One region of the Kitasatospora sp. NPDC033851 genome, then DNA from elsewhere that is predicted to be linked to it. Evidence: riboswitches for the same ligand, from Rfam matches in the RefSeq annotation. Region 1 holds a riboswitch; each other region holds the start of a gene.
What was found. Region 1 has a riboswitch for cyclic di-AMP ahead of ACZ51D_RS05945 (LysM peptidoglycan-binding domain-containing protein). Riboswitches for the same ligand answer to the same signal wherever they lie in the genome.

Region 1 (3,822 bases):
CGACCCCGCCCAGCCCGCCGCCGCGCAGCCGGCCGCCGCGCCGTCCGACGATCCCGAGCAGCCCGACGCCGCCGCTCCGCAGCTGTTCACCTGGGAGTTCGCCACCGATCCGTACCCCGCCTACGCCTGGCTGCGCGAGCACGCCCCGGTGCACCGCACCAAGCTGCCGAGCGGTGTCGAGGCCTGGCTGGTGACCAGGTATGCGGACGCCCGGCAGGCGCTCGCGGACAGCCGGCTGTCGAAGAACCCGGCGCACCACAGTGAGCAGGCGCACCGCACCGGCCGGGTGGGCATCCCGGGGGAGCGGCAGGCGGACCTGATGACGCACCTGCTGAACATCGACCCGCCGGACCACACGCGGCTGCGCCGACTGGTGTCGAAGGCGTTCACCCCGCGCCGGGTGGCCGAGTTCGAGCCGCGGGTGCAGCAGCTCACGGACCGGCTGATCGACGGCTTCGCGCAGCGCGGTTCGGCGGACCTCATCCACGAGTTCGCCTTCCCGCTCCCCATCTACGCGATCTGCGACCTGCTGGGCGTGCCGGCCGAGGACCAGGACGACTTCCGCGACTGGGCCGGCATGATGATCCGCCACGGCGGCGGCCAACGCGGCGGCGTGGGGCGAGCGGTGAAGCGGATGCGGGCGTACCTGCTGGAGCTGATCCACCGCAAGCGGGCGGACCTCGGGGACGACCTGATCTCGGGTCTGATCCGGGCGAGCGACCACGGCGAGCACCTGACCGAGAACGAGGCCGCGGCAATGGCCTTCATCCTCCTCTTCGCCGGTTTCGAGACGACCGTGAACCTCATCGGCAACGGGATGTACGCGCTGCTGCGCAATCCGGGGCAGCGCCGGTCGCTGCAGGAGTCGGTGGCGCGCGGGGAGCACGCGCTGCTGGAGACGGGGATCGAGGAACTCCTGCGCTACGACGGGCCGGTGGAGATGGCGACCTGGCGGTTCGCGACGCGGCCGCTGACCATCGGCGGGGTGGACATCCCGGTCGGTGACCCGGTGCTGGTGGTGCTGGCCGCCGCGGACCGCGATCCGGCCCGGTTCGCGGACGAGAACACCCTGGACCTGGCCCGGACTGACAATCCCCACCTGGGGTTCGGGCACGGCATCCACTACTGCATCGGCGCCCCGCTGGCCCGCCTGGAAGGGCGTGCCGCCCTGGCCACACTGCTTTCCCGGCTGCCCGATCTGCGGCTCGCGGAAAGCCCGGAGAATCTGCGCTGGCGCGGCGGTCTGATCATGCGTGGACTGCGGGAACTTCCGGTCGAATTCAGTCCGGAGAGTCGCTCCCCGCATACGCCCCTGCATACGCCTCCGCATACGCCCCCGACACCCCTTATGCGCCCCTGACAAACTGACACAAGATGACGAAACGCCGGGCGACACGCTGACGGAACGTCGCCCGGGGTCTTCCGGTTCAGGTGTGAACGCCCATCAATCCGGACATAGCGGCGCCGTTGGTAGGCGATCGGGCACGCGCCGTAATTTCTGTGTGATATCGGTGATATGAGCTTGTGATTGGTCTGAGGATCTGTCTACTCTCCCTGGAGTTCGCAGCTGCGGACCTCGTGCGCGGAACGCCGAATCCTGCCCGCCGCGTCACGGGAAACCGACCAGAACCCTGGGCAGGGGCGGGGGAACCAGGTTTGTTGCCGTTTCCCACGGCTTGGGGTGAAGCCGCCTGAGCGGAATCGTTTCCGCGTACGGCGGCCGGGCCACCTCCCGGTCCGAACCCGACAGCTCACCTCGCAGGCGTGCGGAGAGGGACCTCTTCATGCTGTTCGTTGGAACCGGTCGTCACCGCCGTCGTACCCAGACCGAGAAGGCCATTGCCGTCGCCGGTGTGGCCGGCGTCGGACTCGCGATGCCGCTCCTCACCGCCACCGGCGCCTCCGCCGCACCGGCCTCCGCCTGGGACTCCGTCGCCCAGTGCGAGAGCGGCGGCAACTGGAGCATCAACACCGGCAACGGCTTCTACGGCGGCCTGCAGTTCACCTCCGGCACCTGGAAGGCGTACGGCGGCACCGCGTACGCGCCGCAGGCCAACCAGGCCAGCCGGGCGCAGCAGATCTCGGTCGCCGAGAAGGTGCTCGCCTCGCAGGGCCCGGGCGCCTGGCCGGTCTGCTCGAAGAAGGCGGGCCTGAGCAAGGGCGGTGCCCCGGCCGCGGTCGACACCTCCTCGGACGCCAAGCCGCAGTCCGCCCCCGCGCAGCAGGCCCAGAAGCCCGCCGCCAAGCCGGCTCAGAACCCGGCCGCCCAGAAGCCCGCCGCGCAGAAGCCTGCCCAGAAGCCGGTGCAGCAGGCCGCCCCGCAGCAGCAGGCGCAGCCGCAGGCCCACGGCCTCTCCGGCCAGGGCGGTTGGGACGCGGACGCGAAGGTGTACTGGTACCAGAACAACGGCGCCTGGTACTGGACCAGCCACCAGAGCGTCTACCAGCAGTACGCGGGCCACGCCGCCGCGCAGCAGTACGCCCCGCAGGCCGCGCAGCAGCAGTACGCGCCGCAGGCCGCTCCGGCGTCCGGCCACGACTACACCGTCCGCGACGGTGACACCCTGTCGACCATCGCCGCCGCGCAGGGCGTGTCCGGCGGCTGGCACGCGCTGTACGAGCAGAACCACGGGACCGTCGGCGGCGACCCGAACCTGATCCTGCCCGGCCAGGTGCTGCACCTCGGCTGAGCCGACGCGTGAAGGCCGACGCGCGAAGGGGGTTGGGCCCGCCGGCCCCCTTCGTCCGCATTCGCCCGCTTCAGTGGGACAAGCTGGGACAAGCAGGTGAACTACTGGTGGGTAGCGGGGCCACACGCTGAGACGAGACCGAGGCGGACGTGGCCCCGGGAGCCTGGGCGGCTAGGCTCTGGTCCGTAACGACTCCGCAATCGTCCTGCTGACAGCACCACCGTCAGCCGGACCTGCTTCCGCAAGGAGATGCCTCGTGCCGTCCATCGATGTCGTCGTAGCCCGTGAGATCCTCGACTCGCGCGGCAACCCCACGGTCGAGGTCGAGGTCGGCCTCGACGACGGCAGCACGGGTCGTGCCGCTGTCCCGTCGGGTGCCTCCACCGGCGCCTTCGAGGCGCTGGAGCTGCGCGACGGTGACAAGAACCGCTACTTCGGCAAGGGCGTGGAGAAGGCCGTCCTGGCCGTCATCGAGCAGATCGGCCCGGAGCTGGTCGGCTACGACGCCACCGAGCAGCGCCTGATCGACCAGGCCATGCTGGACCTGGACGCCACCCCGGACAAGTCCTCGCTCGGCGCCAACGCCATCCTGGGCGTCTCGCTGGCCGTCGCGCACGCCGCCTCCGAGGCCAGCGACCTGCCGCTGTTCCGCTACCTGGGCGGCCCGAACGCGCACGTCCTGCCGGTCCCGATGATGAACATCCTCAACGGCGGCTCGCACGCGGACTCCAACGTCGACATCCAGGAGTTCATGATCGCGCCGATCGGCGCGGAGTCCTTCTCCGAGGCCGTCCGCTGGGGCGTCGAGGTCTACCACACCCTCAAGGGCGTGCTGAAGGAGCGTGGCCTGTCCACCGGCCTCGGCGACGAGGGCGGCTTCGCGCCGAACCTGGACAGCAACCGCGAGGCCCTGGACCTGATCACCGAGGCCATCCAGAAGGCCGGCTACGTGCCCGGCCGTGACGTCGCGCTGGCCCTGGACGTCGCCGCCTCCGAGTTCTACGAGGACGGCGCCTACCAGTTCGAGGGCAAGGCGCTCACCTCCACCGAGCTCATCGAGTACTACGCCGACCTGGTCGCGTCGTACCCGCTGGTCTCCATCGAGGACCCGCTGGACGAGTCGGACTGGGAC
Region 2 (3,822 bases), on a different contig from region 1:
CGCCTTCACCGAGCCGCCGTTGACCACGATCCGCCAGCCGGTCGAGGCGATGGCCACGGCGGCGGTGGACGCGCTGCTGGAGGAGGTCGGCGGAAACGCGGCCCAGCGCGGCGAGTTCATGTTCCAGCCGGAGCTGGTGATGCGCGGGTCCACCGGGGCCTGCGCGCGCTGAGCGTCGGCCGTAGGGGCAAGGGAAGGGCCCCGGAGGGCAGTTGCTCTCCGGGGCCCTTCGGCGTGCGCCGGGTCAGCCCTCCTGGGCGGTGGGACGGTCGGCGGTGAGGCGTCGGCCGTCGGCCGCGTCGCCGGTACGGGTCTCGGTGCGGCGGCCGCGGGCCAGGTAGTCGCGCAGGACCAGTTCGACGGCGTCCTGCGGGTTCGTGGTACCGGAGAGCATCATCGCGTCGATCGCGAGGTTCGCGTCGATGGTGACGGTGACCTGGGCCATGTGACTCCTCCTCGGGTGCGGAGCAGCAGCTTGCCCGTTGGGGCGGGGTTTCACCACGGGGATACGCCGGAACCCCCGGGGAGGAGCGACCAGACTCTCCCCGGGGGTGGCGGGTGGTCAGCGTTCGGAGGACGACTGACAGCTGACAGATGTTGAAATCTGTTATCTGTTATCTGTTGTCCGTCAGTCGAAATCCGTCGGCTGTCAGCCGTTCGCCGTGCTCAGACCCGGCCGGCGAAGTCCGGGGCCCAGTTGGCGACGGTCTGCTCGCGCACGCCCGAGCTCGGGTTGGCGGCCTCGACGTACTTGCCGCCGCCGACGTAGATCGCGACGTGGTAGACGCCCGAGTCCTGGCCGTTGTTGGACCAGAACAGCAGGTCGCCCGGCTGCAGGCTGTCCAGCGAGACGTGGGTGCTGGCGGCGGCCTGGTCGGCGGCGACGCGCGGGACGGAGATGCCCGCGGCGCGCAGCGCGGCCTGGGTCAGGCCGGAGCAGTCCCAGCCGCCGTTGCCGGTGCCGCCGTAGACGTAGGCCTGGCCGACCTTGGACTCGGCGAAGGCGACCGCGGCGGCCATGCTGCCGGTGGCGGCCTGGGCCGGGGCCTGGGTCTGCGCCTGGGCGGCCGGCTTGGCGGCCGGGGTCTGGGTCTGGGCCGCCGGCTTGGCGTTCACGGCACCGCCGTTCGCGGACTGACCGGACTTCTGCGAGCGGTTGAACCAGGTGAAGTCCGAGCCGGACTTGTCCGAGGAGGCGGACTGGTCGGTGGAGGCCGACTGCTGGGCCTGGCCGCCGTCGCCGAAGGACAGGTGCTGGCCCGGGTAGATGGTGTTCGGACCGTCGGTCAGGGTGCCGCGGTTGAGGTCGTACAGCCGCTGCCAGCCGCCCTGGACGTTGTGCTTGTCGGCGATCGAGGACAGCCAGTCGCCCTCGACCACGGTGTAGTCGCCGCTCTGGGCCTGCTGCTGGTGCTTCTGCGTCCAGTTGCCGGTGGCGGAGTCGGTGGCGGCCTGGGCAGCGTCCTGGGCGGGCGCGGCCGGCTTGGCGGCCGGGGCCTGGGTCTGCGCCGGCTTGGCGGCGGGCTTGGCGACCGGGGCGGCGGGCGCGGCGGGCTTGGCGGCGGTCGAGGTGTCGACGGACGCCGGGGCGCCACCCTTGGTGAGGCCGGCCTGGACCGAGCACACCGGCCAGGCGCCGGGGCCCTGCGAGGCGAGGACCTTCTCGGCGACGGCGATCTGCTGGTCCTTGGTGGCCAGGTCGGCGCGCGCGGCGTAGGCGGTGCCGCCGAAGGCGGACCAGGTGCTCTGGGTGAACTGGAGGCCGCCGTAGAAGCCGTTGCCGGTGTTGATGCTCCAGTTGCCGGTGCTCTCGCACTGGGCGACCTTGTCCCAGGTGGCGACGGAGGCCGCGGAGGCGGTGCCGGAGACGAGGCACGGGACGGTGAGGCCGACGCCCGCGACGCCGATGGCGGCGATCACGCGGCGGGTGCGGCTGGACAGACGGGTGCCGTTGGTGGGCAGCATGAAGACGCGGTCCTCTCCCACGCCTGCGAGGTGAGCTGTCGGATTCGGGCTGGAGTTGCCCGGCCGCGCGTGAGCGCGGCTTCACCCCTAGCCCTGGACGTTCCGGGGAACGGTCCGGGGCGACTTACCTGTGGGTCCCCCGCTCCTGCCGTGGTGCGTTTTCGCGCTTCCAGGACATCCGACGGCAGGACTCGGCGTTGCGGATGAACTGGGTCCGTGTGGCCACGAACGGGGAGCACGTTAAGCAGACTTAAGTTCAAACTGCAAATAGCTGTGACGCGCATCACGGTTTAGTGGGAACTGCCAAAATGTCAGGTAATCATGATCGTAAATGATCGTTTTTCGGCAATGCTGTTGCGGATGCCCACAACTGTCTTCGCCTCAGGAGTGACGTGACGGTGTGTTGAAGCGCGAAGCGGCGCGCCGTCCGAGCCAGGGGGGTGGCCGCGATTCGAGCGCCGGAGAGTGCGCTCACCATTTCCTAGCAAATGGCGCCAGAACGGACATTCCCTTCATTGCTCGCTTAACTCCTGTAACTCCCGTACGGCACAGGAAAGCAGCAGGAGGGGCAGCAGGAGAGGCAACAGGAGGGGCAACGAGAGAGGCAAAGCGAAGGGCCCGGAACGCAAGCCGTTCCGGGCCCTGTGTGCGCGCCGACCGGCGCGTGGTGTCCTTACTGTCCGGCAGGCGCCTCGGCGGCCGCGTGAGCGCGCCGGGCGCCCTCCACGACCCCCTCGGCCTCGGCGGCGGCCGCCGCCTCCGCCTCGGCCTGCGCCAGCTCCTCCGGGGACGGCGTGGGCAGCGCGGCCAGGTAGGTGGAGGCGATCAGCTGGCCGACGGTCGGGTACGCGCCCAGCGGCGCCGCCGACGGGCAGCCGGTCTCCTCGGCGGCCGTGGCGAGCAGCTCGGAGTCGGCCTCCGGCCCGATCACCAGCGGGGCCAGCGCCGGGCGCTGCGAGCCGGACTCCTTGAGGTGGTTGACGGCCGCGGCCACCGAGCCGGGCACGTCGAGCGCGGCGGCGACGACCGGGACGGCCAGTCGGGCGGCCAGCAGTACGCCGGTGATGCCGGCTGCGGCGGCGGCGTCCTCGCCGCCGACGGTGGTCAGGACCACGCCGTCCGCGGCGGTCGCGATGGCGAACAGCCGGGCCCGGTCGGCGCGGGCCAGCCCCGCCTCGGAGAGTCGCACGTGCACGGCCTCGGCGAGCAGCGGGTGCGGGCCCAGCGCGTCGGTGACCGGCGCGCCGTACTCGGCGGCGAGCGCGTGGAGTTCGGCCAGGAAACCGTGCGGACCGGGCACCAGCGGCACCAGGACGGGCGTCGGCAGCCCGGCCTCGGCGGCCATGGCCAGGAGCTCGGCGACGGTGCGGTCCTCGCCGCCGGCGCCCTCGGCGTAGTCGCCGGGGAGGTAGCCGACCGCGGCCTGGACGCCGTTCTGCTCGCTGCGGACGATGGAGAGCAGCTCCTCGACGACCGAGCGGGACTCGGGCCCGGCGGTCGCGGGCACGGCGAGCACCAGGGCCGGCGCGTTGGCCGGGATCGCGGGGCGCTCGGGACGACGGTGGCGCCCCCGCGCACGGGAGCCTGGAGTGCGGACGGGCAGTGGCGCGCCCGGAATGGCTGCGGTGCTCATGCCGGAGATCGTAGGACATCGGCCCGTCCGGCCTGCAGTCGGCTGCCGTACGGGTTTGGCGCGGTCGCGGTGCGGACCCGGTGTGTCCGCCGTGCCGGTCCGGGTGGTTTGCCCACAATCCGGACATTCCTCACCCAACCCCCGTGCGAGCACGGGCCATTGCTTTGACGTGCCCCACGTGGTGCGGCGTTGCGACTGTGGTGCGTGAGATGTCTCACAGTCCG
Region 3 (3,822 bases), on a different contig from region 1:
CCACACCGAGTACACGGTCACCGACCCGCAGGAGCTGCTGCACCAGCTCGCCGAGGCGCGCGAGCGCGGCTACGTGGTCGACGACCAGGAGCAGGAGATCGGCGTCCGCTGCATCGCGCTCGCCGTCCCCGGCGCGCCGACGCCCACCGCGCTCTCGGTCTCCGGGCCGGAGGCCCGCATCCGGGCCCTGGAGGAGCAGGCCGGGGCCGCCTCGCTGGTACCGGTGATGCGCCAGATCGCCGGCCGGCTGGGGCAGGTCCTCGCCCCCTGAGGGCCACCAGCCTGACGCCTCGTCACCCCCCCTTCCGACACGGGCCGCCGGGCCGACACCGCACGTCCTCCGTTCGAGCGGACGGCGGCGGGGCGGGTCGGGATGCGCCCCGGTCGCGGCGACAGCTCGGCCACCCTGGTGCGGACGCGGCCCGCGACGGTGCGGGCGGCCGAAGCACGAGGGCACGGTGAGCGGCATGGAGCAGCAGGACGTACGGGGCGTCGTAGGAGGTGGCTCGGGATCGCGCGGCAGCACTGGGTCTTGCGGTGACACGGGATCGCACGGCAGCACGAGGGGCAGGAGGTACGGCGGGGCCGTGCTGGTCGCGGCCGTCGTGGCGGGCTGCACGGTGGCGGTGCCGGCCACCAGCCCGTCCTGGGCGCTGCGTCGGCCGGAGCCCCGTCCGGCGGTGGAGGTCGTCGCGCCGGGCGCGCCGACCGCGTCCGCCGTCCCCGAGGTGTCCACCCTGCCCGCCGTGGTCGCCGCGCCGTCCGACTCCGACCTGGAGGTGGTCCGGATCGACCCGGACCCGGCGGCGCCGCCCGGCGGCACCACGACCGTCCACGGCTTCGTCGCCAACAGGGGCCCGGACGCCACCGCCTCCCCGTTCACGGTCGTGGTCACCCTGCCGAAGGGCGTCACCCCCGAGGGGCCCTACTACCCCGACAACTGCGAGGTGCTGCAGAACGGCCACCGGGTGCGCTGCGTCTTCGGGCCCGGGCTGCCGCCGCTGCGCACCGCGACCGCCCTCGTCCCGGTCCGTCTGGACCCCGACCTGCCCCTGGGAAAACTGAGCGGCGGCTGGGTCGCGGTGCGCAGCGCGGACGACCGGGACGAGAGCAACAACCGGCAGCCGTTCGACATCACGGTGGTCGAGACGGCTGCCGGTTCCTGAGCACGTCGTCCCACCGGGCGCCGGGCGCCGGCGAGCGGCTGCCGGCTTGCGGCGACCGGTGAGACGTCCTACCGGTTAGCGGTAGACGCGGACGTAGTCGGCGGCCATGGTGATCGGAGCGGTCCCCTGTGGCGCGGGGTGGTACTGCCCCGCGCACACCGAGAGGTTGAGGATCAGGTACGCCGACCAGTTGGCGCCGACGCCCTTGCCGTCCGAGAAGACCTTGACGCCGTTGACGTACCAGTCCACCGAGTTCGCGCCGTAGTAGGTGCCGATGGTCACCCACTGGTCCTTCGCGATGGCGCTCGCGTCGGTGTAGTACTTCGGGTTGCCGGGGTTGACGTGGTTGGTCAGCTCCAGCAGGTTCGGGTTGTCGGGGTGGTACTCGAAGGAGTCGATCTCCCCGTTGCCGTTCTTCCAGGTCCACAGGGCCGGCCAGGCGCCGGTGCCCGCGGGCAGCTTGACCCGGGTCTCGGCGTAGTCGCCGGTCTTGACCTGGAAGCCCTCGCTGGAGCCCTCGGTGGTCAGGAAGCCGGTGTTCCAGGACTGCTTGCCGTTCTCCAGGGCCGGGCCGCCGGGGGCGGCGGTGAAGGTGGCGACCCCGTTGGCGACGCTGACGTTGTTCTTGTTCAGCCAGTCCAGCTTGTTGTCGTCCGGGTTGTGGTTCCCGTACTTGTACGAGGTGCTCTTGTCGCCGACCCAGCGCTGGCCCCAGGAGATCGAGCCGTTGAACTCGTCCGACCAGGTCAGCGACTTGCCGACGACCGGGGAGGACGGCGCGGGGGCGGTCGGGCTGGCCGTGGCGCTCGGGGTCGGCGTGGAGGTCGGGGTCGGCGTGGAGGTCGGCGCCGGGGTGGCGGTGGCCGTCGGGGCCGGGGCCGGGGTGGCGGTGGCCGAGACCATCAGCTGCTGCGAGGGCAGGTTGTGCCAGACGCCGCCGAGGTCCTGCCAGAAGCCGAACTGGGTGTACGTCCCGGCGGGCAGGGTGCGCGCGCCGCTGGTGAAGTTCACGCCGCTCGGGCAGATCTGCACGTTGGAGGCGTTGCCGGGGAAGTCGAGGTTGGTGCCGCGCGCGTCCCGCACGCCCACGCCGACGGTCTTCGCGGTGAAGCAGGCCGAGGAGTGCAGGCCGAGCGAGGCGGTGCCGGCCTTGCCCGCGACCATGGTGGCGGGGGCGAGCCGGTCCTGGGTGACGGTCGGCGCGGTGGCGGCCTGGGCACTGCTCACGGACGGCAGTCCGAACAGGCCGGCGCCGCTGATGGCGAGCGCCCCCGTGGCGGCGAAGGCGGCGTTGCGGCCGCGGCGGGAGGGGCGGGCGCGGCGCGGCGTGGCGCGCCGGACAGCAGGCTGGGGCATGAGCGGACCTCTGCGACGCCTGCGAGGTTAGCTGTCGGGTTCGGGCTGCAGTTGGCCCGGCCGCCTGTGGAACGGCTTCACCCCTAGCCACGACCCGTACGCGTGAGCGCGCGGGCCGGGCGCCGACCTTGGTTCCCCCGCTCCCGTCCGCGTGGTGCTCGGTGACCCGCCGACGGGTGGACGGGACTCGGCGTCCCGGCGGCGGGGTCCGCGAGGGCGGACGACCGTTGCAGGCTAGGCAGGCTGTGCGTGAACGGACAACTCCGTCGGTCCGGTTGTCGCGCAGCTCACAGTGGTGTCGATCAACAACGCTGTGCGGCGGCCGAGTTGATCAATCCCCCGGCCCGGCCGGATGCCCGTCCTGGTTCCTGGCCGGGTGCCCGTCCGGGTGCTCGGCCGAAGGCCTGGCGGGATGGTCAGCCGAGCCAGGCGTCGACCTGGCTCTCGGCCTCCGGCGCCCAGGCCAGCTCCAGGCGGTCGAGGCCGCTCAGCAGCCGGGTGCCGCCGACCGTCGCGATGCCGGTGGTGTGGACGGGCGTGGTGGGGGTGCGTCTCGCTGGGGTGAGTCTCGCAGGGGTGCGTTTTATGGGCGGACGGTAGGACCGGAGCGCGGCGGGTGTCCATGTGCCGGTCGCACCCCCCGGCGGGCGGCGCGGTGGCGATCCGTACCGTGGCAAAGATCTGACCGACTGCACCCGGTCGGATAAATTGGAGGCCTGACATTTCCGCAGTGCACAAGAGCACCAAAGCCCGAAACGAGGAGCCGCCCCACCATGATCGCGTCCCTGCCCGCCTTCGCCGGCCGCACCTACGTCTTCCGGGCCGACAACGGCGCGGCCTTCCGCAACACCTACTCGGCCGACGGCACGCGGCTGCGCTGGGAGGGCCTCGGCGAGTCCGCGGGCCAGTGGGAGGACGTGCGGCTGCACGTCGCCGAGGTCGCACCGGAGATCTACTTCGTCAGCTGGACGGAGCAGAGCGGGATCACCGTCAGCCATGTGATGGACCTGAACAAGCTGACGGTGCGGGCCTTCTGGACCTTCGAGGGCGAGGGCGGCCGGGTCGGCCAGCTGCACACCGGTTCGCTGGAGCGGGTGGCCTGAGACCTGTGACGGCCGGACCCCCGACCCGCGGCTGGGCCCCGGGGTCCGGCCGATAAGCGGCCGGTCGTCAGGCGGTCGGGTTCGGCACCGCAAGGTGCTGGGACAGCCACTCCAGCGAGGACGGCAGCAGCGCGCTCCAGGTCTCGAAGTTGTGGCCGCCGTTCTCGAGCATGCTGTACGAGACCTTCATCGGGCTC

Region 2: it holds a riboswitch for cyclic di-AMP, as region 1 does, so the genes downstream of both, ACZ51D_RS39090 (transglycosylase family protein) here and ACZ51D_RS05945 (LysM peptidoglycan-binding domain-containing protein) in region 1, are expected to answer to the same signal.
Region 3: it holds a riboswitch for cyclic di-AMP, as region 1 does, so the genes downstream of both, ACZ51D_RS13205 (glycoside hydrolase family 16 protein) here and ACZ51D_RS05945 (LysM peptidoglycan-binding domain-containing protein) in region 1, are expected to answer to the same signal.

What each region holds. Positions count from the first base shown of each region.
Region 1 is NZ_JBVIRL010000002.1:621,318-625,139, reverse strand. Features, by position in the region: gene ACZ51D_RS05950 (cytochrome P450 family protein) at 1-1,360, shown strand, start outside; cyclic di-AMP (ydaO/yuaA leader) riboswitch at 1,612-1,779, shown strand; gene ACZ51D_RS05945 (LysM peptidoglycan-binding domain-containing protein) at 1,785-2,690, shown strand; gene eno (phosphopyruvate hydratase) at 2,947-3,822, shown strand, end outside.
Region 2 is NZ_JBVIRL010000037.1:42,509-46,330, forward strand. Features, by position in the region: gene ACZ51D_RS39080 (LacI family DNA-binding transcriptional regulator) at 1-172, shown strand, start outside; gene ACZ51D_RS39085 (hypothetical protein) at 245-445, opposite strand; gene ACZ51D_RS39090 (transglycosylase family protein) at 667-1,965, opposite strand; cyclic di-AMP (ydaO/yuaA leader) riboswitch at 1,973-2,141, opposite strand; gene ACZ51D_RS39095 (sirohydrochlorin chelatase family protein) at 2,639-3,598, opposite strand.
Region 3 is NZ_JBVIRL010000005.1:332,006-335,827, reverse strand. Features, by position in the region: gene ACZ51D_RS13215 (IclR family transcriptional regulator) at 1-271, shown strand, start outside; gene ACZ51D_RS13210 (hypothetical protein) at 588-1,166, shown strand; gene ACZ51D_RS13205 (glycoside hydrolase family 16 protein) at 1,242-2,522, opposite strand; cyclic di-AMP (ydaO/yuaA leader) riboswitch at 2,524-2,689, opposite strand; gene ACZ51D_RS13200 (phenolic acid decarboxylase) at 3,296-3,625, shown strand; gene ACZ51D_RS13195 (alpha/beta hydrolase) at 3,693-3,822, opposite strand, start outside.